3 regions of the Mycobacterium sp. pV006 genome follow, and region 1 is predicted to be linked to each of the others. Evidence: riboswitches for the same ligand, from Rfam matches in the RefSeq annotation. Region 1 holds a riboswitch; each other region holds the start of a gene.

Evidence for each region. Region 1 has a riboswitch for cobalamin ahead of ACAG25_RS09820 (ABC transporter substrate-binding protein). Riboswitches for the same ligand answer to the same signal wherever they lie in the genome.
Region 2: it holds a riboswitch for cobalamin, as region 1 does, so the genes downstream of both, ACAG25_RS01680 (ABC transporter substrate-binding protein) here and ACAG25_RS09820 (ABC transporter substrate-binding protein) in region 1, are expected to answer to the same signal.
Region 3: it holds a riboswitch for cobalamin, as region 1 does, so the genes downstream of both, metE (5-methyltetrahydropteroyltriglutamate--homocysteine S-methyltransferase) here and ACAG25_RS09820 (ABC transporter substrate-binding protein) in region 1, are expected to answer to the same signal.

The regions. Positions count from the first base shown of each region.
Region 1 is NZ_JBGGKT010000005.1:72,327-74,521, forward strand. It holds gene ACAG25_RS09810 (DEAD/DEAH box helicase) at 1-199, shown strand, start outside; cobalamin riboswitch at 208-340, shown strand; gene ACAG25_RS09815 (ferredoxin) at 374-1,027, shown strand; cobalamin riboswitch at 1,074-1,270, shown strand; gene ACAG25_RS09820 (ABC transporter substrate-binding protein) at 1,302-2,195, shown strand, end outside.
Region 2 is NZ_JBGGKT010000001.1:361,178-363,372, forward strand. It holds gene ACAG25_RS01675 (FecCD family ABC transporter permease) at 1-256, opposite strand, end outside; gene ACAG25_RS01680 (ABC transporter substrate-binding protein) at 283-1,308, opposite strand; cobalamin riboswitch at 1,347-1,475, opposite strand; gene ACAG25_RS01685 (GNAT family N-acetyltransferase) at 1,549-2,154, opposite strand; gene ACAG25_RS01690 (CBS domain-containing protein) at 2,176-2,195, opposite strand, start outside.
Region 3 is NZ_JBGGKT010000022.1:38,201-40,395, forward strand. It holds gene ACAG25_RS23080 (LLM class flavin-dependent oxidoreductase) at 1-254, opposite strand, end outside; gene ACAG25_RS23085 (GntR family transcriptional regulator) at 324-1,004, shown strand; cobalamin riboswitch at 1,072-1,266, shown strand; gene metE (5-methyltetrahydropteroyltriglutamate--homocysteine S-methyltransferase) at 1,387-2,195, shown strand, end outside.

The sequences.
Region 1 (2,195 bases):
CGGACAGCTGCGCGAGCTGCGCACCGAACTCAACACGCTGGTGTCGCTGGCCCATCACCGCACCGGACGCCCACACGGCTGGATCCACAACGAGCTGCGGCGGCGCTGCGGCGGACCGCCGGTGGCCGCCGCCACGCGCGAACAACTGCAGGCCCGCATCGAGGCGGTCCGGGTGCTGCAGCGCGAGCTGACGGCCTGACCGGCTGCTGACCGCCTGCTACAGTCGGCTGTCCTTCGGCGCTGGTCAGAGGAAGTCCGGTGCGATTCCGGCGCGGTACCGCCACTGTGTGCGAGACGACATCTCGTGAGCCAGACACTCGCCCTCGCCGATTCCTTTCCACCGGGGCGGAACTCCCCGAGAAGGGGTGGGTCGATGACCGACCGCAGCCGTCACCTCGTCCTCGTCGGGATGGGCGCCGACGCGCACGCCCGCCACACCGAAGCGACCCAACTCGCCGAGAACATCGGGGCACGCCTGGCCTATCTGCAGCTGGCCACCCCGACGCTGTTCGACGTCCTCGACGACATCGCCGCCGCCACACCGGGTTCAGCGGTCCGGCTGCTGCCGCTGCCGGTGGGTGCGGCGCCGGCTCCGGCCCGGTCGTGGTTGCGGCGTATCGCCGGGGACTGGGTGCGCCGAAACAAGGGTCTGCTCACGGTCGAGACCGTCAGCGGCGCGGTCACCGGCTGGGAGTCCGGGCTGACCTCCCCCGCCTGGGAGGACCTCCCCTCGTTCGGACGTCACGTCCTCGTCTGCCGCGGACCGCGGTGCACCGCAAAGGGTTCCGCGGCCACCGCACAGGCCATCGCCGAAGCGCTCAAAGCCCGCAGGCTCGGCGACGACGAGGTGCTGGTCACCCAGACCGGCTGCCTGTACCCGTGCAACCACGCACCCGTGGTCGCCGTCCACCCCGACGACGACTGGTGGGGTCCGGTCGAACCCGACGACGCGCCGGCGCTCGTAGCGTCGTGGACCTCCCGCGCCGCCGGATCCGGCCGCGCGGTGCAGACGCCGCCGCGCACCTGAGACGCAGCCCACCGACCCTGCCGCCCGTCCCGGCCCGTCAGCTGTTAACGTCACCGCAAGCCGTGGTGAACGGGAAGCCGGTGTGACACCGGCGCGGCCCTCGCCACTGTGATCGGGATTGCGACGTTCCTTCCCACCGCGCTGACCCGCGGTGGGGCCACTGAGGCCCACCGGCCTTGGGAAGGCGGAACGCTCGCGGTATGCCCGTCAGCCAGGAGACCGGCCACGGCGACGAAGTACCCCATCCACGAGGATCTGGAGAGGCGGGCTGACAGTGGCCTATGCATTGCCCCGAACCCTGACCGCGGTTGCCGCGGTCGTCACCATTGCCGCGTCGGGTTGTTCGTCCCCGGACCCGCAGGAAGACAGCAGATCCGAGAACGCGGTGACCGTCGAGAACTGCGGCATCGAGGTCAGCGTCGACGGACCGCCCGAACGCGTATACGCCGCGTACCAGCCGGCCACCGAGATCGCGCACGCGCTCGGCATCAGCGACCGGCTCGTCGGCACCGCCTACCTGGACTCACAGGTGCTGCCCGAGTACGCCGAGGCGCAGAGCCAGGTGCCCTATGTGCCGCAACTCCCCAGCCGCGAAGGGCTGTTGGCCGCGCGTCCTGACTTCGTGCTGTCCGGCTACAACAACTTCTTCGCCGAAGGCGACGCCGACGAGAGCGTGGGCACCCGCGCGAGCCTGGCCGAACTCGGTATCCAGTCCTGGATCCTGAGCCCGTTGTGCCCCAGTCAGGACGGTCTGTCCGACGAGGCCATCGACCCGGCCTCGGTGCGCGTCGACACCATCTATCGGGATCTGCGTGATCTCGGCACGATCTTCGGCGTCGAGGATCGCGCCGAGCAGGTCATCACCGACCAGCAGCAACGGATCACCGCCGTCGAGGAAGCCGTCGCCGGGGCCGACCGCCCGAAGGTCGCGATCGTGCTGATCGACGACGACGGCGGATACCGCGTCGCCGGCGGCGTCGACTTCGGCACCCAGATCATCGAACACGCCGGCGGGGTCAACGCGTTCGCCGATCTGCAGCAGCGCCGACACGTCGAGGTCGACATCGAGGAGATCATCCGGCGCGACCCGGACGTGATCCTGACCAGCGTCTGCTGCGACATCTCGTTCACGGCCGAGACCGGCGCCGAGGAGGCCGCCGCGCTCGCG
Region 2 (2,195 bases), on a different contig from region 1:
CCAACGGGTTGCGCAGCAGCGACTGCAGGATCGCGCCGCACAGCGCCAGGCCGGTGCCGCAGATCGCGGCGAGCAGAGCCCGCGGCAACCGCAGTTCCCAGACGATGCCGTCCTGGATCCGACCGGCGCCCGACGGTCCGGCGCCGAGATGTTCGGCGACGATGCCGTACACGTCGCGCACCGATACCGCGGCGGCTCCGATGGTGATCGCCACGGCGATCGACGCCGTCAGCAGTACCGCTCCCAGCGTCCACATCGCCACAAGCGACGTTCCGCGCACGATCAGCCGCCGGAGGTGATCCCGAGCCGACGCAGACCGTCGGCGACCTTCTCCGCACCGTCGACGGTCCGGATCGACGGGTTGAGGTCGGCGCCGTTGACCACCAGATAGCGCTTCTCTTGCACCGCGGTCATCCGTGAGGTCACCGGATGTGTTTCCAGGAACTCGATTTTGGTGTCCAGCGCGTCGCCGTCGATGGTGCGCCGACTGAGGTCGGCCAGTACGAACGCGTCCGGATCCCGTTCGGCCACCGCCTCCCAACTGACCTGCGGCCATTCCTCGGTGGTGTCGGCGAAGACGTTGCCCGCACCCACGGCCTCGGCGATGACGCCGGAGGCTCCGCAGCACCCGGCCATGTACGGTGCCCGCAGGTCGGAGAACCAGAACACCAGGTCCGCCCCGGCCGGCGCGCCGGCCGCCCGCTGCATCCGCTGCTGCAGCTCGGCCACGAGCTGCTCGCCGCGCTCCCGGATGTCGAAAATCGCTGCCAGGTCCCGAATTTCGCCGTAAATGACATCCATCGTCAGGGGTGTGGTGCGGGCCCCGTCCTCGTTGACCGAGACCTTGCCGACGCAGTCGCTGGGCGCCAGATACGTGGGCACCCCGAGTTGTTCGAACTGGTCGCGGTCGGCCACCCCGCCGGGGCCGAGGGTGCCGCCGAACGACGCGGACACGAAATCGGGATCGGCGTCGAGCACGGTCTCCAGCGAAGGCTTGTTCTCGGCCAACCGGGGCACCCGGGCGTTGTCCTCGGCGAGGTTCGGCAGGACCGGGTCGGTCCAGGTGGCGGTGCCCACCATGCGGTCGGCGAGCCCGAGCGACAGCAGGATCTCCGCGGAGCCCTGGTTGAGCGCCACCGCACGCTGCGGCGGCGCCTCGACCACCACGTCGCGACCGCAGTTCTCGATGGTCAGTGGGAATCCCTGGGCGGCAACGCTTTCTGCGGCCCCGGCGGGGGCGGATCCCTCGGAGGAGGCACACGCCGACAAGAGCAGCAACAGCGAGGCCAGAGGGGCGAGCAGACGCACGGTGGGACATCCTTCGATGCGGGGCTCGAGCGCGGAGCCGTCAACGGGTCACCGACCGCAGGCATTCGGACTCGGGGACAGTGCCCCATACCGTTGCGCGTCAGTTCCGGAGTCGCACCGGATTCCCCTGCTGATCGGCCACCGACACTGTAGCCGCACCGATCACCGTGGCTGTCGCCACATCTGCCCTACCGTGGCTGCCGCCACATCTGCCCTACCGTGGCTGCCGCCACATCTGCCCTACCGTGGCTGTCGCCACATGGGCCACATCGGCGGCCCGCCGCCCGGTATGTGGAGCTCACCGGTCACCTCGAACCCGAACCGCATGTAGTAGGCGAGGTTGGATTCCTTGGTCGATTCCAGGTACGCCGGCGCGCCTTCGGCGTCGCAGCGGTCCAGACGTGAACGCATCAGCGCCTGCCCGAACCCGGCGCCGCGGACCGTCGGGTCGCTGCCGATGACGCCGAGATACCAGTGCGGCTCCTCGGGATGGTGCTGCTTCATCAGATCGGCCATCGCCTGACCCCGCCGCATGTGCCGACCCATCGCCAACAGGAACGCCGGCATCATCCGGAGTTCCTCGCGCGGCGTCTGCTTCCAGCGGCCCGGTGGATCCCACAGCGCGGCCGCGCCGAGCGTCCCGTCGCGGTCGGCGACCTCGGTGGCCTCCCCGGCCAGGAAGTGATGGCGTGCCATCGCGGCGAACACTCGCGGCAACGCGCGGGCCCGGTGCGCGTCGTCGGGCATCATCCACGTCATCACCGGGTCGTCGAAGAAGGCTCGGCCCAGCACCCGCGACAGGAGTTTCACGTCGGCGCGGCGGGCAGGCGCGACTGCGATCGTCATCGATGTTCAGACTAAGCGGCGTCAGCCCTGGGTGATGTAGG
Region 3 (2,195 bases), on a different contig from region 1:
TTGACGGGGCGTGCGCCGTAACGCACGGCCTCGGCGACCGAGCCCCCATAGATTCCGGGCATCGCCAACCGGTCGTCGAAGAACATCAGGTCGAAGCAACCTTCTTCTAGCTGTCGGCCGACCTTCGCGTAGTACGAGGCGTCCAGGTAGCCGTGCTCGGTGGCGGGGTGGCGCCACGAGCCGGCGTACACCGAAGTGCTTCCGGCCTGCATGAAAGCCACCAGGGACATCTTGTCGGTGCGTCGCTGAGCCATAGTCTGGAATCTAACATTTGATATATCAGGTATCAAATGTGAAGTGTGTCATGTTGCTAAACTCCGACCATGACGGGAGCGGTCGACATCGGCGGGACGGTCCGCGAACGCGCCGCCCGCGAACTGCGCGATCGCATCCTCACGGGGGCTCTGCCCGCGGGAAGCCGCATCGATCTCGACGCGATCACCGAGGAATTCGCCACCAGTCGCACCCCCGTGCGCGAGGCCCTTCTGGAACTCTCCTTCGAGGGTCTGGTCCGGGTGGCCCCCCGCAGTGGCATCACCGTGATCGGGATCAGCCCTGCCGACGTCCTGGACAGCTTTACGATCCTCGGCGTGCTCACCGGTCAGGCCGCGGCGTGGGCCGCCGAGCGGGTCAGCTCCGAGGAACTGGCCCACCTGCGCGAACTCGCCGCCGGTGTGGCCGCGCATTCCGGGGACGATGCGATCGGCGAGGCGAATTGGTTGTTCCACCAAGCCATTCACCGTGCAGCGCACTCGCCGCGACTGATGACCCAGATCAAACAGGCCGCGCGCGTCGTGCCGACCAACTTCCTGGTGCTGTTCCCCGAGCACGAGAAGCACTCGCTGTCCGAACACGAGGAACTGCTCGAAGCACTCGAGCGGCGCGACGGCGACCACGCGCGCGCCATCGCCGAACGGCACGTCCTGGAAGCGGGTCGCTCGCTGGTCGAATGGCTGGACCGGCGCCGGGCCGACGAGTCGGCGAGGCGGCCCGAAGCGCGATAGAGGTACGCTGCTGGCGCAGCTGGTTTGACCGGCGCGGCCTCTTCGCGAGAACCGCGTCGGACATCGAGCGCCGCACGCTGACACAGGTGCGGACGCGAGAGGGAACCCGGTGAGAATCCGGGACTGTCCCGCAGCGGTATGCAGGAACGACCGCCGTCACACGCACTGGCCCTTCACGGGCTGGGAAGCGACGGCCAGTAGGTGCACGAGATGTCGTGCGCGCCTGCGAGTCCGAAGACCTGCCGGCTGTACCGGGCGCGCCGCGTCCGGTGGTTCATCGCCTCGTGGAGTGGGCGTCGGCCGAAACGGACACCGCTGGGTGCTCCGTGCTCGGTCCGGCGTCCGTCGGCGATGACCTCCCGTCGCACCAACAGGACATGTGATGACCGAAGTTCACCCGTTCACCGCCACCATCCTCGGTTCGCCGCGCATCGGCCCCAACCGTGAGCTCAAGCGCGCCGTCGAAAAGTACTGGGCCGCAGCCCTCGACCGCTCCGAGCTGGAAACCGTCGCCGCAGAGATCCGGCGCAACACCTGGGCGTCGCTCAGCGCGGCCGGCCTGGACTCCGTGCCGGTGAACACCTTCTCCTACTACGACCAGATGCTCGACACCGCGGTGCTGTTCGACGCGCTGCCCGATCCCGTCGCGGGGGTGAGCGACGAACTCGACCGCTACTTCGCCGCCGCGCGCGGGGGGACCTACGACGGCGCTGACATCGCGCCGCTGGAGATGACGAAGTGGTTCGACACCAACTACCACTACCTCGTTCCCGAGATCGGTCCGGACACCCGGTTCCGCTTGAACCCCAGCAAAGTGCTGAGCGAACTGGAAGAAGCTCGGGCGCAGGATATTCCGGCGCGGCCTGTGCTCATCGGACCGATCACGTTCCTCGCACTCAGCAAGGCGGTCGGCGACACCGGTGTGCCGCTGGACCGGCTCGCCGACCTCACCGTCGTCTACGCGGAACTTCTCGCCCTGCTCGCCGAGCGGGGCGTGGAGTGGGTCCAGATCGACGAGCCCGTGCTCGTCACCGACACCCTTGACGATGTCGCCGGCCTGGTCCAGCAGACCTACGACACACTCGGTCGCTCGGCCGCTCGACCCGCGATCTTCGTGGCGACCTATTTCGGCCACCTGACCGATGCCCTACCCGCGCTGGCCGACACGCCCGTGGAGGCGATCGGCGTCGA